Regions from separate parts of the Streptomyces sp. NPDC104226 genome, predicted to be linked through region 1. Evidence: predicted binding sites of a transcription regulator. Region 1 holds the regulator's gene; each other region holds the start of a gene.

Region 1 (10,092 bases):
AGCCCAGGGCGCGGCAGATGCCCGTCTTCCAGTCCTGGCCGGGCGGGATCACCGGCCAGGCGCGGATGCCCAGGGCCGAGGGTTTCACCGCCTGCCAGACGTCCACGTACGGGTGGCCCACGATCAGGACGTGCGGCGAGGTGGCGGAGGCCGCGATGCGGGACTCCTTCGAGCCGGGCACCAGGTGGTCCACCAGGATGCCGAGGCGGGCGTCGGCACCGGGGGCGAAGTCGGCGACGACGGACGGGAGGTCGTCGATGCCCTCCAGGTACTCCACCACGACGCCCTCGATGCGCAGGTCGTCGCCCCACACCCGTTCGACGAGTTCGGCGTCGTGGCGGCCCTCCACGTAGATCCGGCCCGCCCGCGCCACCCGCGCCCGGGCCCCGGGGACGGCGAGGGAGCCCGAGGCCGTACGGGCCGGGGCGGCCGGCCCCCGCGCCGGGCGGGTCAGGGTCACCACCGCCCCGTCCAGGAGGAAACCGCGGGGTTCGAGGGGGAATGCGCGGCGCTTGCCGAAGCGGTCCTCCAGGGTGACCGTGCCCGCCTCGCAGGCCACCACCGCACCGCAGAAGTCCGTACCCGCCACCTCGACCACCAGATCGGGATCGGCCGGCACCTCCGGCGCGGGCTTGGAGCGCTTCCACTGCGGGGTCAGGTCGGGGGAGTACTCACGCATCCGGCCGAGGGTAGGAGAGCGGGCCGTCTCAGGTGTCCGACACGCCGAAACGCGCCGCCAGTGTGTCGCGTTGGGCACGCACGAAGGCCGCGTCGACCACCGCTCCGTGACCCGGTACGTACAGAGCGTCGTCCCCGCCCAGGGCGAGGAGCCGGTCCAGGGCCGCCGGCCACTGCCGCGGCACCGCGTCCGGACCCGCCTGCGGCTCGCCCGACTCCTCGACCAGGTCGCCGCAGAAGACCGCCTCGCGCGCACCGGGCACGAAGGCGGCCAGATCGTGCCGGGTGTGCCCAGGGCCCACGTTCGCCAGCAGCACCTGCACCCCGCCCAGGTCGAGCGTCCACTCGCCCGACACCAGGTGCCGGGGGAGCACCAGCAGATCCGCCGCCTCGGCCGCCTCGGCCTCCGCGAGACCGTGCCGGACCGCGTCCGCCCGTAGCTCGTCCCGGCTCGCGGAGAGCAGGGCGTCCAGCCCGACCGGACCGTAGACCTCGGCGCCCGCGAACGCCGCGCCGCCCAGCACGTGGTCGAAATGTCCGTGTGTGAATGCGAGATGGGTCACGCGCCGGCCCGCCAGCCGCTCCGCTTCGGTGCGCACCAGCGCACCCTCCCGCAGGCAGGACCCGGGGTCGATCAGGAGGGCGGAATCCTCTCCCACCACCAGTCCCACGGTGCAGTCCCACACCGGCAGGCGTCGCCGGCCGGTCCGTTCGGTGAGCCGTTCCCAGCCCGCCTCTTCCCAACGCACGTCCATGCCGCGACGCTACCTTGGCGGGCCGCCCTTGCTAGGGGTGTACCACCCCGCCGTACACTGACCGGGGGATCTCTGGCACTCGAACGCTCAGAGTGCCAGCAGGCGGCGCCTCGGGCGGTGCCTGCCGAAGCCGCGAACGACGGAAACGATGGAGGTGTGCGCGATGCTCAGCGAACGCAGACTCGAAGTGCTGCGCGCCATCGTCCAGGACTACGTCGGGACGGAGGAGCCGGTCGGCTCCAAGGCGCTCACCGAGCGGCACCGGCTCGGCGTCTCGCCCGCCACCGTGCGCAACGACATGGCCGTGCTGGAGGACGAGGGCTACATCGCCCAGCCCCACACCAGCGCCGGCCGGATCCCCACCGACAAGGGCTACCGCCTCTTCGTCGACAAGCTGGCGGGGGTCAAACCGCTGTCGACGCCCGAGCGCCGGGCCATCCAGAACTTCCTCGACGGGGCCGTGGACCTCGACGACGTCGTCGGCCGTACGGTGCGGCTGCTCGCGCAGCTCACCCGGCAGGTCGCCGTCGTCCAGTACCCCTCGCTCACCCGCTCCACCGTCCGGCACGTCGAGCTGCTCTCGCTGGCCCCGGCCCGCCTGATGCTCGTCCTCATCACGGACACCGGCCGGGTCGAACAGCGGCTCGTCGACTGCCAGGCCCCCTTCGGCGAGGCCTCGCTCGCGGACCTGCGGGCCCGCCTCAACAGCCGTGTGGTCGGCCGCCGGTTCACCGACGTGCCGCCGCTGGTGAAGGACCTTCCGGAGTCCTTCGAGAACGAGGACCGGGTGACGGTGCGAGCCGTCCTCGACACCCTCCTCGAAACGCTGGTCGAGGAGGCGGAGGAGCGGCTGATGATCGGCGGCACCGCCAACCTCACCCGCTTCGGACACGATTTTCCCCTGACGATCAGGCCGGTGCTCGAAGCGCTGGAGGAGCAGGTCGTGCTCCTCAAGCTGCTGGGCGAGGCCAGTGAGTCGGGAATGGCCGTAAAGATCGGGCATGAGAATGCCTACGAGGGACTGAACTCCACGTCCGTCGTCTCGGTCGGCTACGGTTCGGGCGGCGAAGCAGTCGCCAAACTCGGCGTGGTCGGACCGACCCGCATGGACTACCCCGGAACGATGGGAGCGGTACGCGCAGTGGCACGTTACGTCGGACAGATCCTGGCGGAGTCGTAAGTGGCCACGGACTACTACGCCGTTCTCGGCGTGCGCCGCGACGCATCGCAGGACGAGATCAAGAAGGCATTCCGGCGGCTCGCCCGCGAGCTGCACCCGGATGTGAACCCCGATCCCAAGACGCAAGAGCGTTTCAAGGAGATCAACGCCGCCTACGAGGTCCTCTCGGACCCGCAGAAGAAGCAGGTCTTCGACCTCGGCGGCGACCCGCTGTCCTCCTCGGGCGGCGGCGGAGCCGGCGGCTTCGGGGCGGGCGGCTTCGGCAACTTCTCCGACATCATGGACGCCTTCTTCGGCCAGTCCTCGCAGCGCGGACCGCGCTCGCGGACCCGCCGCGGCCAGGACGCCATGATCCGCCTCGACCTGGAACTGGACGAGGCGGCCTTCGGTACGACCAAGGACATCCAGGTCGACACGGCCGTCGTCTGCACCACCTGCTCCGGCGAGGGCGCCGCCCCCGGCACCTCGGCGCAGACGTGTGACATGTGCCGCGGCCGCGGTGAGGTCTCGCAGGTCACCCGGTCCTTCCTGGGCCAGGTCATGACCTCGCGCCCCTGCCCGCAGTGCCAGGGCTTCGGCACCGTGGTCCCGACCCCGTGCCACGAGTGCGCGGGCGACGGCCGGGTCCGCTCCCGCCGCAGCCTCACCGTCAAGATCCCGGCCGGCGTCGAGAACGGCACCCGGATCCAGCTCGCGGGCGAGGGCGAGGTCGGCCCCGGCGGCGGCCCCGCCGGCGACCTGTACGTGGAGATCCACGAACTGCCGCACCCGACCTTCCAGCGGCGCGGGGACGACCTGCACTGCACGGTCACCATCCCGATGACCGCGGCGGCCCTGGGCACCAAGTGCCCGCTGGAGACGCTGGACGGCCTGGAGGAGATCGACATCCGGCCCGGCACCGGCTCCGGGCAGGCGATCCCGCTGCACGGCCGCGGCGTCACCCACCTGCGCGGCGGCGGGCGCGGCGACCTGATCGTGCACGTCGAGGTCACCACCCCGGGCAAGCTGGACGCACAGCAGGAGGACCTGCTGCGCCAGCTGGCCAAGCTGCGCGGCGAGGAGCGGCCGATGGGCCAGTTCGCGCCGGGTCAGCAGGGCCTGTTCAGCCGCCTGAAGGACGCCTTCAACGGGCGCTGAGCGACGCCCTTGACGGGCGCCGAGCGACGCCGTCGAGGGGCGGCCGAGCAGCGTACGAGAACACCTGCGAGCCCGGTCCGGGGGATCCCCCGGACCGGGCTCGCGGCATGCGGGGCGGCGGGGCGGCAGCGGTATTCGGGCACCCCGGCGAAGGGACTATGCCAGGCGAATGCCGTGATTCGGTCCCGTGAGCGGGACATGGCACGATGCAGCTCATGTCCTCCGCACCGAACGGTCTCTTCACGTACCCGATCGTGCAGGCGCCCATGGCGGGCGGCGCCTCCTGCCCGCCGCTCGCCGCCGCCGTGTGCGAAGCGGGCGGACTGGGCTTCCTCGCCGGCGGCTACAAGACCGCCGACGGCATGTACCAGGAGATCAAGCGGCTGCGTGCGCTCACCCGCCGCCCCTTCGGCGTCAACCTCTTCATGCCGCAGGCCTCCCACGCGGACCCGGCGGCCCTGGAGGTCTACCGCGGGCACCTCGCCAGCGAGGCCTCCTGGTACGAGATCTCCCTCGCCGACGAGGACATCATCGGCACCAGCGACGACGGCTACGACGCCAAACTGGCCATTCTCATCGAAGACCCGGTACCCGTGGTCTCGTTCACCTTCGGCCTGCCCTCGCCCGCCGCCTTCACCTGCCTGCGCAAGGTCGGTACGTACACGATCGCCACCGTCACCTCCGTCGAGGAGGCCCGCGCCGCCCAGGCGGCCGGCGCCGACGCCGTCTGCGTCCAGGGCGTGGAGGCGGGCGGCCACCAGGGCACCCACCGAGACGACCCGCAGGGCGACGGCACGTCCGGGGTCGGCCTGCTCGCGCTCGTCGCGCAGGTCCGCGAGGCCGTGGCCCTGCCGATCATCGCGGCGGGCGGCCTGATGCGCGGCTCGCAGATCGCCGCACTGCTCGCCGCGGGCGCGGAGGCGGCGCAGCTCGGAACGGCCTTCCTGGCCTGCCCGGAGTCCGGCGCGCACCCCCTGCACAAGAAGGCGCTGACCGACCCGCTGTTCGTCCGGACGGAGCTGACCCGGGCCTTCTCGGGGCGCCCGGCCCGCGGACTGGTCAACCGGTTCATGCGCGAGCACGGCCCGTACGCCCCGGCCGCGTACCCGCAGGTCCACCACCTGACCGCGCCGCTACGCAAGGCCGCCGCCGCGGCCGGGGACCCGCAGGGCATGGCCCTGTGGGCGGGCCAGGGCCACCGGCTGGCGAGGGCCCTGCCGGCCGGGGAACTGGTGGAGGTGCTCGCGGCGGAACTCGGCGCGGCACAGGAGGCGTTGAAGGCAATGCAGATGAGGAGTGCGTCATGACCGCCCCGGTGTTCGTGGTCGAAAAGGTTCCCGCGGGGCCGGAGTTCGTCCTGGACGGCCCCGAAGGCCGCCACGCGGTCTCCGTCAAGCGGCTGGCCCCCGGCGAGGCCCTCGTGCTGACCGACGGCCGGGGCGGCTGGGCCGAGGCCGTCGTGACGGCCGCCGAGGGCAAGGACCGCCTCGTCGTCTCCGTGTCCGGGGTCTTCGAGGAGCCGGAGCCGGCCGTCCGGATCACCGTCGTCCAGGCCCTCCCCAAGGGCGACCGGGGCGAGGTCGCCGTCGAGACCATGACGGAGACCGGCGTCGACGCGATCGTGCCCTGGCAGGCCTCGCGCTGCATCACCCAGTGGCGCGGCGACCGGGGCGCCAAGTCCCTCGCGAAGTGGCGGGCCACCGCCCGCGAGTCCGGCAAGCAGTCCCGCCGCGTCCGCTTCCCCGAGGTCGCCGAGGCGCTGTCGACCAAGCAGGTCGCGGCGCTGCTCGCGGAGGCCGACCTCGCGGTGGTCCTGCACGAGGACCGGGACGCCCCCTCGGGCGCGCTGGCCACCGCGGAACTGCCCGCCGCGGGCTCCGTCGTCCTGGTCGTCGGACCCGAGGGCGGGGTCTCCCCGGACGAACTCGCCGCCTTCGCCGCGGCCGGGGCGCACCCGTACCGGCTGGGCCGCTCGGTCCTGCGCACCTCCACGGCGGGCACGGCCGCGGCGGCGGTGCTGCTGGCGCGGACGGGGCGCTGGTCCTGACGGGGTGCCGGCCCTGACGGGGTGCCGGTCCTGACGGGGTGCGGCCCTGACCGGTAGACCGGTTGGCCGGGGCGGACGGTGGTGGTGGATACGATGCCGGAACCGATCACCCGTCACGAAGGGCTCAGCACATGGCCGGGGAACCGCAGGCCGACTGCCTGTTCTGCAAGATCGTCGCGGGGACCATTCCCGCGACGGTCGTCCGGGAGACGGACACGACCGTCGCCTTCCGCGACATCAATCCGCAGGCACCCACCCACGTCCTCGTCATCCCGAAGGCGCACTACCCCGACGCCGCCTCGCTCGCGGCCGCGGAGCCCGGGATCGCCGCCGACGTCCTGACCGAAGCCGGCCGCGTCGCGGTCGACGAGGGGCTCGCCGACCACGCCTACCGGCTCGTCTTCAACACCGGCGCCAAGGCCGGGCAGGTCGTCTTCCACGCGCACGCGCACGTCCTCGGCGGCCGCGGCTTCGAATGGCCCCCGGGATAAACCGTGTCCGTACGAGAATTCGTGGTGCTCGGCACCGCCAGCCAGGTGCCCACCCGCCACCGCAACCACAACGGCTACCTGCTGCGCTGGGACGGCGAGGGCATCCTCTTCGACCCCGGCGAGGGCACCCAGCGCCAGATGCTCCGCGCCGGGGTGGCAGCGCACGACATCAACCGGATCTGTGTCACCCACTTCCACGGTGACCACAGCCTCGGCCTCGCCGGGGTCATCCAGCGGATCAACCTCGACCGGGTCCCGCACCCGGTCACCGCCCACTACCCGGCCTCCGGGCAGAAGTTCTTCGACCGGCTGCGGTACGCCACGGCCTACCGCGAGACCGTGCAGCTCGCGGAGGAGCCGGTGGCCGAGGACGGGATCCTGGCCCGCGGGGACGCGTACACCCTGGACGCCGTACGGCTCTCGCACCCCGTGGAGTCCTTCGGCTACCGGGTCACGGAGCCCGACGGGCGCCGGATACGGCCCGAACTGCTCGCCCGGCACGGCATCAAGGGGCCGGACGTGGGCCGGATCCAGCGCGAGGGCAGCCTCGGCGGGGTCACCCTCGACGAGGTCAGCGAGGCGCGGGCCGGACAGCGGTTCGCCTTCGTCATGGACACCCGGCTCTGCGAGGGGGTCGAGGAGCTCGCGGCGGGCTGCGACATGCTGGTAATCGAGTCGACCTTCCTCGACGAGGACGTCCAACTGGCCACCGACCACGGGCACCTCACCGCCGGGCAGGCCGCGCGGGTGGCGCGGGACGGGGGTGTGCGGCACCTCGTGCTGACGCACTTCTCGCAGCGCTACACCGACCCGTCGGAGTTCGAACGGCAGGCCCGGGCGGCCGGCTTCGAGGGCGAACTCACCATCGCCGCCGACCTCGCACGGGTCCCCGTACCGAAGCGGGCCGGCTAGCGCCCCCGAGCCCCCGCCGGGCGCTAGCCCCCGACGGGCCCGAAGCCCGGAGCCCCGGTCCACCCCCGCCCCGGGCCCCCGGCCCCGGGGCCGGGGGCCCGGCTCTGGTCCGGCCCCGCTCGCGCGCGGGGTGCGCCCGGCCCTGCGGGGCGAAGTCCCCTACCCGCCCTTCCACCGTTCCCCGGGCCCTGCCCGGACCCGCGCCTCAAGCGCCGGCGGGGCTGGATTTCCCGGAACCCGGTCTTCGAGTGGCGGCTGGGCTGGGCGGGGTGCCGGGCTGGGCCCGGCCTCTTGGGGCTCCGCCCCGGACCCCGCGCCTCAAGCGCCGGCGGGGCTGGATTTCCCGGAACCCGGTCTTCGAGTGGCGGCTGGGCTGGGCGGGGTGCCGGGCTGCTCCCGGCCTCCTGGGGCTCCGCCCCGGTCGCGCACGTCCAGGCTCGCGCCGGCCGCATCCAGCCCTCCGGTGTTTGAGGAGCGGGGGTTCGGGGGGCTGGTCCCCGGGAACGGGTCTGGGCGGAGCCCGGGGAACGGTGGAAGGGCGGGTAGGGGACTTGCCCCGCAGGGCACGCCCCGCCGGGGCCGGGCCGGGAGCCCGGCGGAGGCCCACCGCGCCGCGGCAGCGGACGGAGGAGACGGCCTAGACCCCGGTCCGGAGCCGGCGGCGGGCGCGCCGGGACACCGGGGAGGGCAGGAGGACCCGGAGCGGCGGCAGGCGCAGCGGCCGCGGGCGGTTGCGGAACTGCGGGAGCTCCACGACCTCCAGTTCCTGCGCGCCGACCCGCGGCACCGAACCGGCCGGGGTGCCGGCTCCGGCTGCGAGCACGGCCGCCGGGGCCCCGCCGCGGCGGCGGACCGAGCCGGGGGTCAGCGGGCGCCCGCCGACGTGCAGGGCGACCCCGGCCATCGGCCCGGCCACCGCGAGCAGCAGGCCCCCCAGGACCAGCCCCATGCCGGAGAACCCCGCCCCCTCGGCGAGCAGGCTCCCGGTGACGGGCCCGCAGGCCACACCGAGCGAGGACGCGGAACCGACCAGGACGGCCCAGCGCCCGCGCGGGTCGAGGGCGGCGGCGAGGCCGATGGCGTAGGAGAGCACGACGGGGTAGACCGCGTTCCACAGGATCTCCCCGGCCGCGAAGGAGCCCAGGCCCCGCGCGTGCGAGGCCAGCACCACGCAGCAGGCGATGACCACCGTGCCCACGCCCACCGGGACCGCCCGCCCGAGCCGGGCCCCGAGCGCGGAGGCGGCGGTGACGCCGAGCAGCCCGGCACCGAGTGCGGCCGCGAAGACGATGCCGAGGGTGACCTCGGACAGGCCCGCCTGCTGCGCGCCGATGCGTCCGCTGACGCCCCACAGGGCGTTCTGGGCGAGCGACCACAGCATCAGGGCCCCGGCGAGCACCATCCCGGCGCGCGGGTAGGGCAGCCGCACGGAGGCCCGTACGGCAGGACCGGTGGCGTCGGTGCGGTGCTCCGCGCGGTCGGCCCCGGGCAGGCGCCCCGTCGCGGGCCAGCACACCAGCGCGACCAGGGCGATCGCCGCGAACGGCAGCCCGTGCCCGCCGCCGAGCCGGGGCAGGGTCAGGTACAGGGCCCCGGCCGTCGCCGACACCGAGAGCAGCCCCAGCGCGGAGGTCCGGTGCGGGTCGCGCTGCGCCGCGATCCCGGAGGCGGCCACGGCGGTGGCCGTGCCCGAGCCGAAGCCGCCGAGGACGGCCCCCGCGACGACGAGGGGGAGCTGCGCGGTGGCGGCCGCCGTGCCGTACCCGAGGACGGCGAGCAGCAGCCCGAGCCGGGCCAGCGGACGCGGTCCGTGGCGCGGGATGCGGGAGGCGAGGGTGAATCCGGCGGCGGCCGAGCCGAGCAGCAGGGCCGAGCCGATCAGGCCGGCCTGTGCGGGGCTCAGGGGGAGGTGTGCGTCGAGCCGGCCGACGACGGTCGGCAACAGGTACGGGGCGACGTAACCGGAGGTGAAGAGTGCGACGAGCGGCCAGGCGGCGGGCGACGCGGGGGTGCGGTGGGGCACGGGTGTTCCATGTGATGCAGGTGGAGCGTGAGATTCCGCAAGGCCGCGGGGCTCATATCTATCAAGATGCCTGATCCCCGGAGAAGGGCGTTCAGGCGGTGATCTGCGTCACACTGTATTCCGGGCCCGCCCGGGAGGGAGGGCCTGACGGTGGACGCGGGTTGAATCCGATGGAGGGGCCCGGTGAAGGGGCCCGGCAGGGAGGTCAATTGAAGAAGCCCCCTGAAGGGCTCGGCTGAAGAAGCCGATTGAAGAAACGACCCGGCAAGATCAGAACACCGACCGAACCCACCTGAACCAACCCGAACCGAACCAACTCGAACCGAACCAACTCGAACCAACCCGAACCGAACGGGGAGTACATCGTGACCAGTCGCAGCAGCCGGGACAGCCTCGACTCCGCCGTGGACCCGCTCGGTCCGCTGCGCGACCCCCATGAACCCGGCTGCGACGTCTTCCTGACCGGCACGGTCTTCCTCGACATCATCTTCACCGGCCTCGACTCGGCCCCCGTGCGCGGCACGGAGTCCTGGGCGCGCGGCATGGGATCCAGCCCCGGCGGCGTCGCCAACATGGCCACCGCCCTCGCCCGGCTCGGCCTGCGCACCTCCCTGGCCGCCGCCTTCGGTGACGACCACTACGGGGAGTACTGCTGGGACGCGCTCGAACAGGGCGAGGGCATCGACCTCTCGATGTCGCGGACCGTGCCCGGGTGGCACAGCCCCGTCACCGTCTCCATGGCGTACGAGGGCGAGCGCACGATGGTCTCCCACGGCCACGAGGCCCCGCTCCCGGCGGACCCCGGCCCGTTCCCCCAGTGCCCGCCCCGTGCCCGCGCGGCCGTGGCCTCGCTCGGGCCGGGCGGGGGC
Region 2 (10,092 bases), on a different contig from region 1:
TATTTGGCGGCTTTCCTTCCGTTTGGCGCATGTCTGAGGCTAGATTCGCAATCAGTCATATTTACATCTACTACGACAGTAGATGTGGAGACATGGACCGTATCCGCCTCAGTACCGGCACCAAGAGGACTACCCATGGCAGATTTCTCCCGCCTCCCCGGACCGAACGCCGACCTCTGGGACTGGCAGCTGCTGGCTGCCTGCCGCGGGGTCGACAGCTCCCTCTTCTTCCACCCGGAAGGCGAGCGGGGCGCGGCCAGGAGTGCGCGCGAGACCTCGGCTAAAGAGGTCTGCATGCGCTGCCCGGTGCGTTCTGAATGCGCCGCGCACGCACTCGCCGTCCGCGAGCCCTACGGGGTGTGGGGCGGCCTCACCGAGGACGAACGCGAAGAACTGATGGGCCGCGCGCGCCATCGCCTGATCCCGGCCACGACCGCGATCGGACCGAGCGCGCCGATCGCCCCGCACTGAACGGGCTTCCCGCCGAAACGACCGAAGGAACGTTTCTCCGAACCTTCTCCGAACCATCCGGGCTCGGCAGCCACCCGACCGGCCGTACCGCCGTACGGTCCTTCGGGTGGCGCCCGTCCGGCGCGGATGCTCCGGCGCCGGACCGGCCGTCAGCGCCGGGCGGCCCGCTCCAGCTGGGCCAGGGTCGCGGCCACCGCCGGGACCCGCGCCAGGTCGGGCAGGGTCAGCGCGACGATCTCCCGCTCGACGGCCGGTTCCACGGCGAGGGTGCTCACGCCCTTGGCCCGTACGGACTCCACCGCGAGCTCCGGCAGCACCGCGACCCCGAGCCCGGCCCCGACCAGGCCGACCACGGCCGGGTAGTCGTCGGTGGCGAAGTCGATGCGCGGGGTGAAACCGGCGGCCTCGCACACCTCCACCAGATGGCGGCGGCAGCGCGGACAGCCCGCGATCCAGGGCTCGTCGGCCAGCTCCGCCATGCCCACCCGCTCCGCCCCCGCCAGCCGGTGCCCCTCGGGAACCAGTCCGACGAGCCGGTCGGTCAGCAGCGGCCGGACCACGAGGTCCTCCCACTCGGCCGCCGAGCCCCGCCCGTCGCCGTCGCCGCCGTAGCGGAAGGCCAGCGCGAGATCGCAGTCCCCCTCGCGCAGCATCTCCACCGAACGCGGCGGCTCCGCCTCGACCAGCGAGATCCGGGTCCCGGGATGTTCGCCGCGCATCGCCGCGAGCGCGGTCGGCACCAGCGTGGAACTGCCGCTGGGGAAGGAGACCAGCCGGACCCGGCCGGCGCGCAGCCCGGCGATGGCCGCGACCTCCTCCTCGGCGGCCGTCAGCCCGGCGAGGATCCCGGCGGCGTGCCGGACCAGCGCCTCACCGGCCTGGGTGAGGCGCATTTCGCGCCCGGTGCGGATCAGCAGCGGGGTGCCCGCGGACTGCTCCAGGGCCTTCATCTGCTGGGAGACGGCCGGCTGGGTGCAGCCGAGCTCGCGGGCGGCGGCGGAGAAGGACCCGGTTCCGGCGACAGCGCGCAGAACTCGGAGATGGCGTGCCTCGATCACCCTTCGAGCATAAGGGGTGCTTTGACCTGGGCGCACATAATCCCCGGCAGCCTTTGAGGCCATTCCGCTAGCGTGGGGCCATGCATCTGATCTCCGTGAACCTCGGCCGCGCGACGGCCGTCGACTACACCGACGCCCCGGACGGTCTGACCGGTCACGGCAAGATCCCCGCGCCGGGGCCCGTACGGGTCTTCGCGCCGGGCCCCAAGGGCGTCGGTGCGAGCGGTGTCGAAGGGGACGACGTCTGCCATCTGCGCCATCACGGCGGGGACCACCAGGCCGTGTACGCGTACGCCCGCGAGGACCTGGAGTGGTGGGAGCGCGAGCTCGGCCGCGAACTGCCCGGCGGCATCTTCGGCGAGAACTTCACCACCGCCGGCCTCGACGTGAACGGCGCGCTGCTCGGCGAGCGCTGGCGGGTGGGCCCCGACCTGCTCCTGGAGGTGGCCTCGGCCCGCATCCCGTGCCGGACCTTCCAGGGGATGCTCGGCGAGAAGGCGTGGGTGAAGCGGTTCACCCAGGAAGCCCGGCCGGGCGCCTACCTGCGGGTCCTGCAGGAGGGCTCGGTCTCCCCCGGCGACACCATCGAGGTCGTGCACCGCCCGGACCACGAGGTGACGGTGGAGTTCTGGTTCCGTGCCTTCACCACCGAGCGGGAGCTGCTGCCGCGCACGCTGGCGGCGGGCGACGCCCTGGAGCCGGAGGCTCGGGACAAGGCACTGGCCCACGTGGAGAAGTACGGGAAGCAGGGCGACTAGGTTGCGCCTATGACGACTGCGTTGATTACGGGATCCACGGCGGGCATCGGCGCCGCCTTCGCCCGGCGGCTCGCCGCCGAGGGGCACAACCTCGTCCTGGTGGCCCGGGACACCAAGCGGCTCGGCGAGCAGGCCACCGAGCTGCACGACCGGCACGGGATCGAGGCCGAGGTGCTGGCCGCCGACCTCTCCACCGAGGACGGCATCGCGGCCGTCGAGGAACGCCTCGGCGACCGCAAGCACCCGGTGGACCTGCTGGTGAACAACGCGGGCTTCGGCAACAAGGGCCGCTACCTCGAAGTCTCCATGGCCGACGAGCTGACCATGCTGAAGGTCCACATCGAGGCGGTGCTGCGGCTGACCTCGGCGGCCGTGGAGCCGATGCGCTCGCGCGGACGCGGCGGCGTGATCAACGTGGCCTCGGTGGCCGCCTTCCTGCCGCGCGGCACCTACGGGGCGAGCAAGGCCTGGGTCGTGCAGTTCACCCAGGGCGCGGCCAAGGACCTGTCCGGCTCGGGCGTACGGATGATGGCGCTGTGCCCGGGCTTCGTGCGCACCGAGTTCCACGAGCGGGCCGGCATGGGCACGGACAACATCCCCGGCTGGATGTGGCTCGACGCCGACAAGCTGGTGGCGGCGGCGCTGGCCGATCTGGCCCGGGGCAGGACGGTGTCGATCCCGGACCCGCGGTACAAGGCGCTGATGGGCCTGGTGAAGGTGGCCCCGCGGGGGCTGCTCGGCGGAGTGTCCTCGCGTACGGGGCGCAAGTACGGGCCGCAGTAGCCGCACCTCTGCCACCTGCGGCGGCCTGGCGACCTGCGAGTAAACGCGGCAAATGGGTGAAATCTCCCTAGACTGGATGTGTCCCATCCAGCGCGGGAGGCGACGCGATGACATTCGTACAAGTGATCGACTACGAGACCACGCGCTTCGACGAGATGAACCATCTCATCGACCGCTATGCCGAGCAGACCGCGGGCAGGCGCACGGTCACTCACACGCTCATCGGCAGGGACCGCGACTCCAGCACCCACTACCTGGACCTCGTCGAGTTCCCCTCGTACGAAGAGGCCATGAAGAACTCTCAGCTCCCGGAAACGGACCGGATGTTCCAGGAGATGGTGGCGCTCTGCGACGGCATGCCGAAGTTCATGAACCTCGACGTGGTCCGCGACGAGTACCTCAACAAGCTCGTCGTGAACCGCTTCCTCGAGGAGGTCGTGGGCAAGGGCGACTTCGACGCCGTCGAAGAGTGCATCGCGGCCGACTACATGACCCACGACATCATGGAGCGCCCCGGCGAAGGCCACGGCCGGGAGGGCATCCGCAAGACCGTCGGCATGTGGCGGGACGCCTTCGACATGACCTTCGACATGACGCGCCAGCTGGCCGAAGGCGACTGCGTCACCACCCTGTGGGACTGGAAGGGCACCCACAAGGGCGAGTTCATGGGGGTCGCGCCCACCGGCAGGGAATTCACCATGTCGGGCTGTACGACCTGCCGGATCGAGAACGGCCAGATCGCCGAGGACTGGTGGTACTACGACGCCCCGGGCCTGATGCGCCAGATGGGCATGATGCCCGGCTGACGCTCCACGCGGGGCGGGCCGCACACGGGAAAGCCCCGGTCACCACCGCTTGGCAGCGGTGACCGGGGCTTTGCCGTGCTTACTGCTTACCGACTCACTGACTCTCTGACGAGGTCAGCGGCCGAGTCAGTGGCTGTGGCCGTGGCCACCGTGGCTGTGACCGGCGTCGGCCTCTTCGTCGGCCGGCTTCTCGACGACCAGGGTCTCGGTCGTGAGCAGCAGGGACGCGATGGAAGCGGCGTTCTCCAGCGCGGAGCGGGTGACCTTGACCGGGTCGATGACGCCGGCCTTGACCAGGTCGCCGTACTCGCCGGTGGCGGCGTTGAAGCCCTGGCCCTTCTCGAGCTCGGCGACCTTCGAGGTGATGACGTAGCCCTCGAGGCCGGCGTTCTCGGCGATCCAGCGCAGCGGCTCGACGGCGGCGCGGCGCACGACCGCGACACCGGTGGCCTCGTCGCCGGACAGGCCGAGGTTGTCCTCCAGCACCTTCACGGCGTGGACGATCGCGGAGCCACCGCCGGAGACGATGCCCTCCTCGACCGCGGCGCGGGTCGCCGAGATGGCGTCCTCGAGACGGTGCTTCTTCTCCTTGAGCTCCACCTCGGTGGCGGCGCCGACCTTGATGACGCAGACGCCGCCGGCGAGCTTCGCCAGGCGCTCCTGCAGCTTCTCGCGGTCCCAGTCCGAGTCGGTGGACTCGATCTCGGCCTTGATCTGGTTGACGCGGCCGAGGACCTCGTCGGAGGAGCCGCCACCGTCGACGATGGTGGTGCCGTCCTTGGAGATCGTGACGCGGCGGGCGGAGCCCAGGATGTCCAGACCGGCCTGGTCGAGCTTGAGGCCGACCTCCTCGGCGATGACGGTGGCACCGGTGAGGGTGGCCATGTCCTGGAGCATCGCCTTGCGGCGGTCACCGAAGCCGGGCGCCTTGACGGCGACGGCGTTGAAGGTGCCACGGATCTTGTTGACGACGAGGGTGGAGAGCGCCTCGCCCTCGACGTCCTCGGCGATGATCAGGAGCGGCTTGGAGGCGCCGGCCTGGATGACCTTCTCCAGCAGCGGCAGGAGGTCCTGGATGGAGGAGATCTTGCCCTGGTTGATCAGGATGTACGGGTCATCGAGGATGGCCTCCATACGCTCCTGGTCGGAGACCATGTACGGGGACAGGTAGCCCTTGTCGAAGGCCATGCCCTCGGTGAACTCGAGCTCCAGGCCGAAGGCGTTGGACTCCTCGACGGTGATGACACCGTCCTTGCCGACCTTGTCCATCGCCTCGGCGATGAGGTCACCGACCTGCTGGTCCTGCGCGGAGAGCGCGGCCACGGCGGCGATGTCGGACTTGTCCTCGATCGGACGGGCGGTCGCGAGGAGCTCCTCGGAGACGGCCTTGACCGCGGCGTCGATGCCCTTCTTCAGGGCGGCCGGGGAAGCACCCGCGGCGACGTTGCGCAGACCCTCGCGGACCAGCGCCTGCGCCAGGACGGTGGCGGTGGTGGTGCCGTCGCCCGCGACGTCGTTGGTCTTGGTCGCGACCTCCTTGACGAGCTGCGCGCCAAGGTTCTCGTACGGGTCGTCGAGCTCGACCTCACGCGCGATGGTGACACCGTCGTTCGTGATGGTGGGAGCGCCGAACTTCTTGTCGATGACGACGTTGCGGCCCTTGGGACCGATCGTCACCTTGACGGTGTCGGCGAGCTTGTTGACGCCACGCTCAAGGGCGCGACGGGCGTCCTCGTCAAACTTGAGAATCTTCGGCATGGGAGCGGTTCAGCCCTCTCGTTGCTATCCCCGGCCGCTCACCGCGACCGCCTGTCCAAAACGAACTACGCCCCTCGCCGCCCGGCTTCAGCAGGGGTGACCAGGGGCGTAGCTCACAACACAACTGGAGAAGTGATTACTTCTCGACGATCGCGAGCACGTCGCGGGCCGAGAGGACGAGGTACTCCTCGCCGTTGTACTTCACTTCGGTGCCGCCGTACTTCGAGTACAGGACGACGTCGCCGACGGTGACGTCCAGCGGGAGACGCTGGCCGTCCTCGAAGCGACCCGGGCCCACCGCGAGGACGACGCCCTCCTGGGGCTTCTCCTTCGCGGTGTCCGGGATGACCAGGCCAGAGGCCGTGGTCTGCTCGGCGTCGAGCGGCTGGACCACAATGCGGTCCTCGAGCGGCTTGATGGCAACCTTGGAGCTGGTGGTCGTCACGATCTGACCTTCCGCTTCGGAGATCCGGAGTTAACTGTCTGGGTGGCGAGCTTGTCGATCCGTCGTCGCGGGTGCCGGATCCACTGTCGCAGGGTTGGCACTCACCAGGGGCGAGTGCCAGACGCGAGACTATTCCGGGGATTAGCACTCGGTCAAGCGGAGTGCCAATACGCGCCGCTGGGTTTCGCAGCCGGACCCGCCTGCCGGGGCCCCGGACCCCGCTCCCCGGGGGCGCCGCCGGCCCTTGGCTCCCTGCGGCACCGTTGCCGGGGACCAGTCCCCGGACCCCTGCTCCTCAAACGCCGGAGGGGCTGGATGAGGCGTTTGAGGCGCGGGGTCTGGGGCGGAGCCCCAGGGGGGTCCGGGCGCAGCCCGGGGAACGGGCGAAGGGCGGGTAGGGGACTCCGCCCCGCAGGGCCCACCCACCCGCACGCGCCCACCGGACCGGGGAACGGGCGGCCGTGGCCGCACCCCCGCCCCACCACCGCCGGACGGAGTCCGGCGCAGCGGCGCGAAGCCGGGGAGGCCCTCCAGGGCCGAGCCGCGCGAGCGGCGCGTGAAGGAGGAACGGGTGCCCGGTATGTGACGCTTGGGGGATGCGGATCCTGGTCGTCGAAGACGAAGTCAGCCTCGCCGATTCACTGCGGCGCGGCCTCTCCGCCGACGGCCACTGGGTCGACCTCGCCCACGACGGCCACCGCGGCCTGGACCTGGCCCTCACCGGAGGCCCGTACGACGTGGTCCTCCTCGACCTGATGCTCCCGGGCCTCTCGGGCTACGAGATCTGCACCCGGATGCGGTCCCACGGCGTCGCCACCCCCGTGCTGATGCTGACCGCCAAGGACGGCGAGTACGACGAGGCCGAGGGGCTGGACTCGGGCGCGGACGACTACCTGACGAAGCCGTTCTCCTTCGTCGTCCTCGCCGCCCGCCTCCGCGCACTCACCCGCCGCACGGCCACCGCCGCCCGGCCCGCCGTCCTCCAGGCCGGCGACCTCGTGCTCGACGCGCAGGGCCGCCGCTGCCGCCGGGGCACGCACGAGATCGAGCTGACCGCCCGCGAGCTCGGCGTCCTGGGCTGCCTGATGGAGCAGCCCGGCCGGGCCGTCGCCAAGCAGGACATCCTCGACGAGGTCTGGGACGGCCCGCACGGCATCGACCCGAACATCGTCGAGGTCTACGTCTCCTCGCTCCGCCGGAAGATCGACGTCCCCTTCGGCCGCCGCTCGATCCTCACCGTGCACGGCACCGGCTACCGGATGGCCCCCGACGGTGGCTGAGCCGCGCGGGCGGGGCAGCCGCCTCGGCAGCCTCCGCGCCCGCGCCGCCGCGGCCGCCGCCCTCGCGATGGCCGCCGTCCTGGCCGCCGGCGGGCTGTGGCTCTACACCCTGCTGCGCGCCAACCTCATCGAGAACACCACCGGCCGCACCGAGCTCGCCGCCCGCAAGGTGGCCGCCCAGTACGACACGGGGAGCCTCCCGGCCGCCGGCCGGCTGCCCGCGCCCGAGGACGGGGTCGACCTGGTCCTCGTACGGAACGCCGCCGGGACGGTCGTGGCCACCAGCGGGGACCTGAAGGACACCCCGGAGCTCACGGAGCTGAGCCCCGCGCCCGGCCGGGACATGCGCTCGGCCGTGCTGCCGCCCGCGCGCCCCGGCGCGCAGCGGCGCGTGGTGGTCGCCGTGGACGCGCCCGGCCCGCCGGGGGCGCACGACCCGCACACCGTCTACGCCGCGACCGTGCTCGGCGACGTCGACGACGCCAACCGGGCCGTCGCGCTCGGCCTGCTGGCGGGTGCGCCCCCGCTGATCGCCTTCTCGGCGGCGCTGGCCTGGTGGGTGACGGGCCATGCGCTGCGCCCGGTCACCGCGATCCGCACCGGGCTGGCGGCGGTCACCGGGAGCGAGCTGGACCGGCGGGTCCCGGACCCGGGCGGCGCCGACGAGATCGCGCAGCTGGCCCGGACGGTCAACGAGACGCTCGACCGGCTGGAGCGCAGCGACGCCCGCCAGCGGCAGTTCACCGCCGACGCCTCGCACGAGCTGCGCAACCCCCTCGCGGCCGTCCGGTCCCGGCTGGAGGTGGCGCTGCGGGACCCCGACCGGGAGTCGGTGGCGGCCGCGCTGGCCGATACCGAGCGGCTGCAGGGCATCGCGGCCGATCTGCTCCTGCTGGCCCGGCTGGACGGCGGGCCCGCGCCGCGCACCGAGCCGGTGGACCTCGCGCTGCTGGCCGCCGAGGATGCGGCGCGGCGCCCGGAGCCCCGGGTGCCGCTACGGCTGGACGCGCGGGCTCCCGTACCGGCCGCCGGGGATCCGGCGCGGCTGGAGCGGGCGCTGGCCAACCTGGTGGACAACGCCCTGCGGTACGCCCGTACCGGGGTCGTGGTCCGGGCCTTCGCCGAGGACGGCTGGGCGCTGCTGGAGGTCGCGGACGACGGGCCGGGCATCCCGGAGGCCGACCGGGACCGGGTCTTCGAGCGGTTCGTGCGGCTGGACGCGGACCGCAGCCGGGCCGGCGGCGGCACCGGCCTGGGGCTGGCCATCGCCCGGGAGATCGCCCGGGCGCACGGCGGCGAGGTCGGCGCGTTCCCCGCACCCGGCGGCGGCGCCCGCCTGGTGCTGCGCCTGCCCGCCCCGGCCTCGGACCGCCCCCGCCTCTGAAGGCGCCTTCAGGACCCTCAGGTTTCCTTCAGCACCGCTCCCCCAGCATCGGGATGCATGAGCGCCCACCGCAGGAAGACCCGTGCCCCGAAGCCCCCGGTCCGCGCGTCCCGCCGCCGCAGGCTCACCCGCACCCTGCTGGCGTCCGGCTGCGCCCTGGTGGTGCTGGCGGGGGCGACGGCCTGGTACCTGTACGACGACCTCGCCTCCAGCATCGGCAGTTCCAAGGCCCTGGAGGGCGCCGAGAAGTCGCAGCACGGCGACACCAACATCCTGCTGATGGGCCTGGACAGCCGCCGGGACCAGAACGGCGAGGACCTCCCGCCGGCGGTGCTGGAGAAGCTGCACGCGGGCGCGAGCTCCGACGTCGGCGGCTACAACACCAACACCCTGATCCTGCTGCACGTCCCCGGCGACGGGAGCCGGGCGCAGGCCTTCTCGGTGCCGCGCGACGACTCCGTCGTCCTGCACGGGGTGCCCGGTTTCACCGGCAAGGCCAAGATCAAGGAGGCGTACGGCCGGGCGAAGGCCAAGGCCGAGGAGAAGCTCTCGGCCCAGGGGGTCACGGACCGGCGGCAGCTGGAGCGCGAGGGGCGCGAGGCGGGCCGCAAGGCGGAGCTGGATACCGTGCGCGCCTTCCTGGGGGTGCCGATCGACCACTTCGCCGAGCTGAACCTGGCCGGTTTCTACCACCTCGCGGATGCGCTGGGCGGCGTACCGGTGTGTCTGAAGAAGCCGGCGAAGGACAGCTACTCGGGGGCGGACTTCCCGGCGGGGCGTCAGACGCTCGACGGGCAGCAGTCGCTGGCCTTCGTACGGCAGCGGCACGGCCTGACCATGGGCGACCTGGACCGGACGAAGCGGCAGCAGGCGTTCCTGGCGGGGGCCACGTACAAGCTGAACCAGGCCGGGACGTTCACGGATCCGGTGAAGCTGATGAAGCTGATCGACGCGGCGAAGCAGGACGTCGTCACCGATCAGGGATGGGACCTGCTGGCGTTCGTGAAGCAGGCGAAGAACCTCTCCGGGGGCAACGTGGAGTTTGTGACCCTTCCCATCGAGGGCTTCGATCGGAACCAGAGCGGGGAGATAAACGTCGTAGACGATATGAAGATAAAGCGGTTCATAGCCGAGCGGATCGGGCCCGGGGCCCCTGCGAGCCCGAGCTCGCCTGGCGCCGCTCCTTCCTCCCCGGGCACGCCCCCCGCACCCCAGGGCTCCGCCCCGGGCTCCGCGAGCTCCGCACCGGCGCCCGCGCCTTCACCCTCCCGAAGCAGCGGCACCCCCGCCATCGACGGCGGCGGCGTCCCGTGCGTGGACTGAGACCCCTGACGTCGGCGGGCGCGCGC
Region 3 (10,092 bases), on a different contig from region 1:
CGGCATCGGCTCCGGCGGCCACGGCGACCTCGACGTCGTGCGCGGTCTTGAGCCCGCAGATCTTGACGAACACATCAGTCATACCTGCAGTCAACCAAAGCTCGGGCGGCCGGTGCGGCCCGCCCCAGGGGCCGGACACGGCACGGTCCGAAAGAGACGGCCCCGCGGCCCGCGCGAACGCCCGAGGGCGGCACCCCCTCCGTGAGGAGAGGGTGCCGCCCTCGGTACGTGGTGCGAACAGCCGATCTACCGTCGGGCCGGAGCCCGGGGTGGATCAGAAGTCCATGTCGCCGCCCGGCATGCCGCCGCCGGCAGCGGCGCCGGCCTTCTCGGGCTTGTCGGCGATGACGGCCTCGGTGGTGAGGAAGAGGGCCGCGATCGACGCCGCGTTCTGCAGCGCGGAGCGGGTGACCTTCGCCGGGTCGATGATGCCCTCGGCGATCATGTCGACGTACTCGCCGGTCGCGGCGTTCAGGCCGTGGCCGACGGCCAGGTTGCGGACCTTCTCCACGACGACGCCACCCTCGAGACCACCGTTGACGGCGATCTGCTTGAGCGGGGCCTCCAGCGCGAGCTTGACGGCGTTGGCGCCGGTCGCCTCGTCGCCGGTGAGCTCGAGCTTCTCGAAGACCGAGGAGGCCTGCAGCAGGGCCACGCCGCCACCGGCGACGATGCCCTCTTCGACGGCCGCCTTCGCGTTGCGAACGGCGTCCTCGATGCGGTGCTTGCGCTCCTTGAGCTCGACCTCGGTCGCGGCGCCGGCCTTGATGACCGCAACACCGCCGGCGAGCTTCGCCAGGCGCTCCTGCAGCTTCTCGCGGTCGTAGTCCGAGTCGGAGTTCTCGATCTCGGCGCGGATCTGGTTGACGCGACCCTGGACCTGGTCGCTGTCACCGGCACCGTCGACGATGGTGGTCTCGTCCTTGGTGATGACGACCTTGCGGGCGCGGCCGAGCAGGTCGAGACCGGCGTTCTCGAGCTTGAGGCCGACCTCCTCGGAGATGACCGTGCCGCCCGTGAGGATGGCGATGTCGCCGAGCATGGCCTTGCGACGGTCACCGAAGCCCGGGGCCTTGACGGCGACGGACTTGAAGGTGCCGCGGATCTTGTTGACGACGAGGGTGGAGAGCGCCTCGCCCTCGACGTCCTCGGCGATGATCAGCAGCGGCTTGCCGGACTGCATGACCTTCTCCAGGAGCGGCAGCAGGTCCTTGACCGAGCCGATCTTGGAGTTGACGATCAGGATGTACGGGTCGTCGAGGGACGACTCCATGCGCTCCATGTCGGTGGCGAAGTACGCCGAGATGTAGCCCTTGTCGAAGCGCATGCCCTCGGTGAGCTCGAGCTCCAGGCCGAAGGTCTGCGACTCCTCGACCGTGATGACGCCTTCCTTGCCGACCTTGTCCATGGCCTCGGCGATGAGCTCGCCGATCTGGGTGTCGGCGGCGGAGATGGAGGCCGTCGAAGCGATCTGCTCCTTGGTCTCGACGTCCTTGGCCTGCGCCAGCAGGGCGGCGGAGACGGCCTCGACGGCCTTCTCGATACCGCGCTTGAGGGCCATCGGGTTCGCACCGGCGGCCACGTTGCGCAGGCCCTCGCGGACGAGCGCCTGGGCGAGGACGGTGGCGGTGGTCGTACCGTCGCCGGCGACGTCGTCCGTCTTCTTGGCGACTTCCTTGACCAGCTCGGCGCCGATCTTCTCGTACGGGTCCTCGAGCTCGATCTCCTTGGCGATGGAGACACCATCGTTGGTGATCGTGGGGGCGCCCCACTTCTTCTCAAGGACGACGTTGCGACCCTTGGGGCCAAGGGTGACCTTGACGGCGTCGGCGAGCTGGTTCATCCCACGCTCGAGGCCGCGGCGGGCCTCCTCGTCGAACGCAATGATCTTGGCCATCTGAAGTGGTCCTCCCGGACAGCGGTGGATTGCTCCCGGACCGCGCCCGCGCCCGCGACGGACGGCCTGCGTGCCCGGCGGTTTCTTCCCGCCGGACCCTGCGGGCCTCACCGACCCGGTCCTCGTTTAGTAGCACTCTCACTCGGAGAGTGCTAACGCCAATGATTAGCACTCGGCCCCCCCGAGTGCAAGCGGCTTCGGGCAACCCGGGATGAACACCCGGACACCGCAAGGGCCCCGGAGCCCTCACGCACGAGGGGCCCGCATCCCGTGTCCAGGATGTGGGCCCCTCGTACAGATGCCGTTGTGCCGTCGTGCGCGGCCGCCGTGCGTGGCCGCGTACGTGTCGGTGGTCGATCGCGCCCGGACTAGCCGACGGGGGCGAGCTTGACCATGTCCGCCTGCGGACCCTTCTGGCCCTGCGAGATCTCGAATTCGACCCGCTGACCCTCTTCAAGGGTGCGGTACCCGTCCATCTGGATGGCGCTGTAGTGGACGAACACATCCGCACCACCGTCGACCGCGATGAAGCCGTAGCCCTTCTCCGCGTTGAACCACTTGACGGTGCCCTGAGCCATGCCTAACTCCCCTATTACTGGCCCTTGCGCAGGACCGCACTTCGCGGTCCCGGGTCAGAACTTGCGCCGGAACGCCTCGACCGGGGCTGAATGTATCCGCACCGCTGCTGTCTGCAACAGGTCATTCCGACGAGAATTCTGGACACGGCAAAAGATTGAAATAGGGTGAAAACCAGGAATATTCCAGGGCAACTCGGGCCGGACAAACACCACCAACGACCCATAGCGCACTTGCATGTTGACTCAATGTCAACCCTCACGCGACCCGCTCATATGCGGCGGGCAAGAACAGCGGAGGGGACTTCCCCAACTCTACCGCGCCCAACCAAGCAGAATTGCCCCCTCCGTTTGGTAACGGAGGGGGCAACTCGGTTTCCGCGACGTGCGGAGCGCTACGGGGCTCCGAGGGCCTCAGCAGCCGCCCGCGACGGCGGGGATGATCGAAACGCCGGCACCGTCCGGAGTGGACGTCTGCAGCCCGCCCTCGAAGCGCACGTCGTCGTCGTTCACGTACACGTTGACGAAGCGGCGCAGCTTGCCCTGGTCGTCCAGGACGCGCGCGGCGATGCCGGGGTGGCTCGCCTCCAGGGACTGGATGACCTCCTCGAGGGTCGCGCCCTCGGCGGAGACCTCGGCCTGGCCGCCGGTGTAGGTGCGCAGGATGGTGGGGATGCGGACGTTGACGCTCATGGCGCTACTGCCTTTCCGGTGTGCAGGAGGAGGATCAGGCCAGGCCGGCGGCGCGGAACGCGTCCAGGCTCGGGCGGATGGTGGCGGTCTGGCCGCTGTCGGCGGCCACCGCCTCCAGGGTCTTGAGCCCGTCACCGGTGTTCAGGATCACGGTGGTGAGCGAGGGGTCGAGCTGACCGTTCTCGATGAGCTTCTTCGTCACGCCGACGGTCACGCCGCCCGCGGTCTCGGCGAAGATGCCCTCGGTCTGCGCGAGGATCTTGATGGCCTCGACGACCTGCTCGTCGTTGACGTCCTCGACGAAGCCGCCGGTGCGGCGCGCGATGTCCAGGACGTACGGGCCGTCCGCCGGGTTGCCGATGGCCAGCGACTTGGCGATGGTGTTCGGCTTCTGCGGGCGGACCACCTCGTGACCGGCCTTGAAGGCGGTCGAGACGGGCGAGCAGCCCTCGGCCTGGGCACCGAAGATCTTGTACGGCTTGTCCTCGACGAGGCCGAGCTTGATCAGCTCCTGCAGACCCTTGTCGATCTTCGTGAGCTGCGAGCCGGACGCGATCGGGATGACGATCTGGTCGGGCAGCTGCCAGCCGAGCTGCTCGCAGATCTCGTACGCCAGGGTCTTGGAGCCCTCGCCGTAGTACGGGCGCAGGTTGACGTTGACGAAGCCCCAGCCCTCGCCCAGCGGGTCGCCGATGAGCTCGGAGCAGAAGCGGTTGACGTCGTCGTAGTTGCCCTCGATGCCGACCAGGTCGCCACCGTAGACACCGGCCATGACGACCTTGCCCTGCTCCAGGTCGTGCGGGATGAACACGCAGGAGCGGAAGCCGGCGCGGGCGGCCGCGGCGCCGACGGCGCCGGCCAGGTTGCCGGTGGAGGAGCAGGAGAGGGTGGTGAAGCCGAAGGCGCGGGCCGCCTCGACGGCGATGGCCACGACGCGGTCCTTGAAGGAGTGCGTCGGGTTGCCGGAGTCGTCCTTGACGTACAGCTTGCCGGTGACGCCGAGCTCCTTGGCCAGGTTGGCCGCGTCCACGAGCTTGGTGAAGCCGGGGTTCAGGCTCGGCTTGGAGGCAACGTCCGCCGGGACGGGCAGCAGCGGCGCGTAGCGCCAGATGTTGTTCGGGCCGGCCTCGATGGCGGCGCGCAGCGCTTCCGGGTCGCCCAGGGGGAGCTCGTAGGCGACTTCGAGCGGGCCGAAGCACTCGGCGCAGGCGAAGATCGGGCCGAGCTCGAAGCGGGTACCGCACTCACGACAGGAAAGGCCGGTGGCGGGACCGAGATCGACAGGAGTACCGGAAGCGATGCTTTCAACGGTTTCGGCAGAGGTTGCGACAGACTGTGCAGCCATGACTGGGAGGCCCTTTCTCCTCATCTTCCCCATGGCGCACTTCGCCATGAGACGGAATTGGCACCTTCCCTAGCCGGGGACCTCGCTGGCGGCGCTGGTATGCGCGATCGCGAGAACCGACTGGAGGGTTGCCGGGGCTTCAACGGGCCGTGTCCCTCTGCCCCTCTGGATGAGCGGTATGGCACCGGCACACGCGCTCTGTGGCGCGCCGGTGCGTTTGTACGCGGGCCCCCCGGCATGCGGTGGGCCATCGCGTTGTTCAAGACTGTAACCGAAGGCCCGGGTGGTTGAGACAGCCGTCCGAACCGCGAGATGGATCACATTTCGGTCCAAACCCGTGAACGACAGTGAAGAACCAGGGAGTGCTGAAGGTGCTGGAAGAGGTGGAGCGCTGGCTGGCAGACCGCTCCTGGTCCGCCGCCGACCGACCGCTCGGCCAGCTGCTTTCCGCCAAGCGGGCAGCGGGGACCACGGTGAGCGTGGTGTTGCCGGCGCTGAACGAGGAGGCGACGGTCGGCGAGATCGTCGAGGTGATCCGGCGCGATCTGATCGAGGGTCTGCCGGTGCCCCTGGTCGACGAGCTCGTCGTGATCGACTCGGGCTCCACGGACCGCACCGCGGAGGTCGCGGCCAAGGCCGGGGCCCGGGTGGTGCACCGCGACGAGGTGCTGCCGCGGATGCCGGCCGTGCCCGGCAAGGGCGAGGTGCTGTGGCGCTCGCTGCTGGCCACCACCGGTGACATCGTCTGCTTCGTCGACGCCGACCTGCGCGATTTCTCGGCCACCTTCGTCTCGGGGATCGTCGGCCCGCTGCTCACCGATCCGGACGTGCGGTTCGTCAAGGCGATGTACGACCGCCCCCTTGGCCAGGAGTTCGGCGACCCGGCCTCCACGCCCTCCGCCAGGGGGCACGGCCAGGGCGGCCGGGTCACGGAGCTGGTGGCCCGCCCCCTCCTCAACCTCCACTGGCCGCTGCTGGCCGGCTTCGTCCAGCCGCTCGGCGGGGAGTACGCCGTACGGCGCGAGCTGCTGGAACGGCTGCCGTTCCCGGTGGGCTACGGGGTCGAGCTGGGCCTGCTGGTGGACGCCCTGCACACGGCCGGACTGGACGCGCTGGCCCAGGTGGACGTCGGCGTACGGCTGCACCGGCACCAGGACGGCCAGGCCCTGGGCCGGATGGCCGCCGCGATCTACCGCACGGCGCAGGTGCGGCTCTCGCGCGGCCACCTCGTACGCCCCGAGCTGACGCAGTTCGAGCGCGGCCCGGAGGGCTTCGTACCGCACACCTACGCCGTGGACACCGAGGAGCGGCCGCCGATGCGGGACATCGAGGAGTACGCACACCGCCGCGTGGCATGAGCGCCCCGCGGCACCCGGTGGTGTGGTCTTCCTCTCGGTCCGGCGGACGCGCAGGCGCCGACGTTTGACCGGAGGCGGGGCGGGCTAGGTTCGCCGCATGGCTTCCCAGGTGCTCGTCGCCGCGAATCGCGGCCCCCTCTCGTACGCCCTCGCCGCGGACGGCACGCTCAGTGCCCGCCGCGGCGGGGGCGGCCTCGTCTCCGGCCTCTCCACCGCCCTCGCCGAGCAGCCGGACGCGCTGTGGATCTGCGCGGCGCTGTCGGACGCGGACCGGGAGGCGGTACGGCGCGGGGTCCGCGAGCCGGGCGTACGGATGCTGCCGATCGACCCGGAGGTCTACGACGGCGCCTACAACGGCATCGCGAACTCGGTGCTGTGGTTCCTCCACCACCACCTGTACGAGATCCCGCGCGAGCCGGTCTTCGACGCGGAGTTCCGGCGGCGCTGGGCTTCGTACGTCGCGTACAACGAGGCCTTCGCGGCGGCGCTGGCCGAGGAGGCCGCCGAGGGCGCGGTGGTCCTGATCCAGGACTACCACCTGGCGCTGGCCCCCGGAATGCTCCGGGAGCTCCGCCCCGACCTGCGGATCGGGCACTTCACGCACACGCCGTGGGCGGCGCCGGAGTTCCTGCGCATGCTGCCGGACGACATCCGCGACCAGCTGCTCCGCGGGATGCTCGGGGCGGACCGCCTCGGCTTCCACACCCGGGAGTGGGCGGACAACTTCCTCGGCAGCGCAGCGGTCGACGGCGAGCGCGGGCCGGCCCGGCTCACGCAGGTGACCCCGTACCCCCTGGGCGTCGACGGCGACGAGCTGCGCGCGCTCGCGCACCGGCAGGAGGTCGACGACAAGCTGGCGGCGCTGCGGGCGGAGATCGGCGGGCTGAAGACGATCGCCCGGGTGGACCGCACGGAGCTGTCGAAGAACATCCTGCGCGGGCTCCTCGCGTACCGGGAGCTCCTGCTCACCCACCCCGAATGGCGGGAGCGGGTCGTCCACCTGGCCTCCGCCTACCCCTCCCGGCAGGACCTGGCCGTCTACCGGGAGTACACGCAGTCGGTGCGGGAGCTGGCGGCGGAGATCAACGCGGAGTTCGGCACGGCCGGCTGGCAGCCGGTGCTCGTCTCCGTCGAGGACGACTTCGCGCGGTCCCTGGCGGTGTACCGGCTGGCGGACGTGGCGCTGGTCAATCCCGTGCGGGACGGCATGAACCTCGTCGCGAAGGAGATCCCGGTGGTCTCGGAGGCGGGGTGCGTGCTGGTGCTCTCCACCGGGGCGGGGGCGTACGAGGAGCTCCGCGCGGACGCGCTGACGGTGAACCCGTACGACGTGACGGCCACGGCGGAGGCGTTGCACGCCGCGCTCACCATGCCGGCGGCGGAGCGCGCGGACCGCACGAAGCGACTGGCGGCAGCCGCCACCGCCCTCCCCCCGACCCAGTGGCTCACCGCCCAACTGAACGCCCTCCGCACCTGAGCGCCCCTGCGGGGCCGTCCCCTACCCGCCCTTCGCCCGTTCCCCGGGACTCCGCCCCGGACCCCGCGCCTCACACGCCGGCGGGGCTGGATGTGCCGCAGCGCGGACCGGGTCCGGGCAGAGCCCGGGGGAACGGGCGAAGGGCGGGTAGGGGACCCCGCCCCACAGGGCCCACCGAGCCGCACCCGCCCACCGGCCGCATCAAGAAGGTCGGCGCAGCTCCGCTGCCAGTGCGGAGAGGAAGGTGACGACCTCGGACGGGCCGGACACGGTCAGGTCCGCGCGGGCGGCGAGTTCCGGGACCTCCGCCGAGCCGCTGCACAGCAGCAGCCCCGGCATGCCGCCGGCCCGCAGCTTCTCCACCGCCGAGTACGCCGCGAGGTCCCCCAGGTCGTCCCCGGCGTAGAGCACCGCCTCCGCGCCCACCTCCGCGAGGTACTCCGTGAGGGCGACGCCCTTGTCCATGCCGGGCGGCCGCAGCTCCAGTACGGCCCGTCCCGGTTCGACCATCAGGCCGTGCCGGGCCGCAAGCCCCGCCAGGGGCTCGCGCAGGGCCGCGAAGGCCGCTTCCGGGTCGGCCGCACGCCGGGTGTGGACGGCCAGCGCCCGGCCCTTCTCCTCGATCCAGGTCCCGCGCCACGCGCCGATCGCGTCCAGGAACCCGGGCAGCTCCGCCCGGACCGCCGCCACCCCCGGGTGCTCGGCCGGAGCGTGCACGATGCCGGTCACGGCGTCCCAGCGCTCGGCTCCGTAGTGCCCGAGCACGACCAGGTGTTCGAGGCCGGAGACCCCGGCGAAGCCCCCGTAGCGGACGGCGACCCCGGCGGGCCGGCCGGTGACGACCGCGATGGAGCCGACCTCGGGGGCGAGGGCGGCGAGCGCGGGGACGGCCCCGGGGTGGGCCCGCGCCTGGTCGGGGTCGGGGACGATGTCGGCGAGGGTGCCGTCGAAGTCGAGCGCGACGACGGAGCGGCGCGGTGTCCGGAGCAGGGCTTCGAGTCCCTCGCGTCCGGCGGTGGTGACGGGCATCGGCAGATCGTGCGGATGGCTCCCCATACGCACGACCCTAACGGCCCAGCCGGGCCACGGCTACGGCGCGGGCCACGACCGCTGCCGCTACCGCCTCGCCCGCTGGGCCTCCCGGATGCGCCGCAGGCGGTTCACGGTGCCCGGTGCGTGCTCCAGCGCCCTGGGATCGTCCATCAGCGCGTTGAGCAGCTGGTAGTACCGGACCGGGGGCATCCCCAGTCCTTCCCTTATGGCCCGTTCCTTGGCGCCCGGCCCGGGCCAGGTGCGGCCTTCGTAGGCCAGTACGGCCGCTTCGTCGGCGCTCAGCCCGGCCGGCGGCCTCTCGTCCGCGTCCGTCATACGGCCAGGTTAACTCCGCCCTCCGACAGCCCCCGGCCCGCGGCTCCCGGCCTCCGGATCAGCGGGGTTCCGCCTTGCGCGCCATCTCCGCGAGGTCCCCGAGGACCTTGTCGGGCTGTCCGCCGGGCTGTACGGCCGTGCCGATGGTCTTCTTGACGTCCTCGCTCACGGCCGCCCAGGACTTCTTGCCCACCGGGTAGAGCCGGGCGTTGGGCAGCGCGTGCAGGAAGGTCTTCAGCTCCGCCGAGGAGGCTCCGGTGGCGGCCTCCATCGCCCGGGAGCCGCTGGTGGTGACCGGGAGCAGGTCGTACTTCTCGGTGAAGGTGGTCACGTTGTTCGCCTCGTACAGGAAGTCCAGGAACTTCCCCGACTGCGTCTGGTGGCCGGTCTTGAAGGCCATCACCCAGTCGGCGACGCCCATCGTCGGGTGGCCGGCCCCGTCGGCGGTCGGCATGGGGGTCATGCCGTACTTCACGCCCTTCGCGGCGGCCTGCTTGAGCAGCGTCGGGTGCCCGTTGAGCATGCCGACCTCGCCGCGCGAGAAGGAGTCGAAGGCGGCCTGGCGGTCCAGCTTGGCCGGTTCGACGGGGCCGGTCAGGCCCGCGCCGACGAGCTTGTCGCGCAGGAACTTCAGGGTGTTGACGTTGTCCGCGGAGTCGATCGCGTAGTTCTCTTCGTTGTCGGCGTAGCCTCCGCCGCCCGCGAGCAGCCACTGCATGGTCTCGGCCTGCGCCTCCTCGCGGCCCAGGGGCAGCGCGAGGGGGGTCGGGACGCCGGCCGCCTTGAGCTTCTTGGCGGCGGCCTCCAGCTCGGCCCAGCTCTTGGGCTGCCAGGGGGTCTTGCCGTCCTTGGGGATGATGCCCGCGTCGGCGAAGAGCTTCTCGTTGTAGAACATCAGCCGGGTGCTGGCCACGAAGGGCAGGCCGTACTGGTTGCGCCTGACCTTGCCCGCGTCGGCGAGCGGGGCGAGGAAGTCGGCCTCGGTGTTCACGGAGAGCAGCTCGTCGGCGGAGTAGAGCTTGCCCTCGGCCGCGTAGTCGGCGTAGGCGCCGATCTGGGCGATGTCGGGGGCGTCGCCGGCCTTGACCATCTCGGCGACCTTGGTGTCGACGTCGGTCCAGGAGTAGACGTCGACCTGGACCTTGATGCCGGGGTTCTTCTTCTCGAAGGACGCGGCGAGGTCCTTCCAGTACGGCTTGGAGGAGTTTTCCGGTTTGTCCCCGTAGTCGGCCGCCACGACCTTGAGGGTGACCTCGTTGTCCCCTGCGAGACCCGACACGGCGCCGCAGCCGGTCAGCGTCACGGTGGTCAGGCACAGTGCGAGGCCGGACGCGGCGAGGTTCAGCCTTCTGGCCTGGACAGTTCGGGCCTTCACAGTT

What was found. The regulator HrcA, encoded in region 1, represses chaperone genes, less so after heat shock. The targets are predictions, from matches to a motif close to TTNGCACTCNGNNNNNCNGAGTGCNAA.
Region 2: the regulator HrcA is predicted to act here: its motif matches at 6,221-6,247, upstream of groES (co-chaperone GroES).
Region 3: the regulator HrcA is predicted to act here: its motif matches at 2,063-2,089, upstream of groL (chaperonin GroEL).

What each region holds. Positions count from the first base shown of each region.
Region 1 covers NZ_JBVJMS010000015.1:172,125-182,216, forward strand. Annotated here, with positions in the region: gene ACZ60J_RS36385 (DUF3097 domain-containing protein) at 1-679, opposite strand, end outside; gene ACZ60J_RS36390 (MBL fold metallo-hydrolase) at 708-1,433, opposite strand; gene hrcA (heat-inducible transcriptional repressor HrcA) at 1,597-2,613, shown strand; gene dnaJ (molecular chaperone DnaJ) at 2,614-3,750, shown strand; gene ACZ60J_RS36405 (nitronate monooxygenase) at 3,966-5,057, shown strand; gene ACZ60J_RS36410 (16S rRNA (uracil(1498)-N(3))-methyltransferase) at 5,054-5,797, shown strand; gene ACZ60J_RS36415 (histidine triad nucleotide-binding protein) at 5,929-6,288, shown strand; gene ACZ60J_RS36420 (ribonuclease Z) at 6,292-7,200, shown strand; gene ACZ60J_RS36425 (MFS transporter) at 7,838-9,223, opposite strand; gene ACZ60J_RS36430 (carbohydrate kinase family protein) at 9,589-10,092, shown strand, end outside.
Region 2 covers NZ_JBVJMS010000006.1:245,021-255,112, reverse strand. Annotated here, with positions in the region: gene ACZ60J_RS20500 (WhiB family transcriptional regulator) at 136-471, shown strand; gene ACZ60J_RS20495 (LysR family transcriptional regulator) at 621-1,529, opposite strand; gene ACZ60J_RS20490 (MOSC domain-containing protein) at 1,610-2,287, shown strand; gene ACZ60J_RS20485 (SDR family NAD(P)-dependent oxidoreductase) at 2,297-3,070, shown strand; gene ACZ60J_RS20480 (ester cyclase) at 3,178-3,876, shown strand; gene groL (chaperonin GroEL) at 4,003-5,634, opposite strand; gene groES (co-chaperone GroES) at 5,771-6,079, opposite strand; gene ACZ60J_RS20465 (response regulator transcription factor) at 6,676-7,359, shown strand; gene ACZ60J_RS20460 (sensor histidine kinase) at 7,352-8,743, shown strand; gene ACZ60J_RS20455 (LCP family protein) at 8,801-10,066, shown strand; gene ACZ60J_RS20450 (FtsW/RodA/SpoVE family cell cycle protein) at 10,054-10,092, shown strand, end outside.
Region 3 covers NZ_JBVJMS010000005.1:99,188-109,279, reverse strand. Annotated here, with positions in the region: gene ACZ60J_RS16925 (phosphoribosylanthranilate isomerase) at 1-82, opposite strand, end outside; gene groL (chaperonin GroEL) at 275-1,897, opposite strand; gene ACZ60J_RS16915 (cold-shock protein) at 2,266-2,475, opposite strand; gene ACZ60J_RS16910 (ubiquitin-like small modifier protein 1) at 2,887-3,165, opposite strand; gene thrC (threonine synthase) at 3,200-4,510, opposite strand; SAM riboswitch class I at 4,528-4,686, opposite strand; gene ACZ60J_RS16900 (glucosyl-3-phosphoglycerate synthase) at 4,882-5,868, shown strand; gene ACZ60J_RS16895 (alpha,alpha-trehalose-phosphate synthase (UDP-forming)) at 5,966-7,345, shown strand; gene otsB (trehalose-phosphatase) at 7,547-8,401, opposite strand; gene ACZ60J_RS16885 (DUF3263 domain-containing protein) at 8,462-8,713, opposite strand; gene ACZ60J_RS16880 (extracellular solute-binding protein) at 8,772-10,088, opposite strand.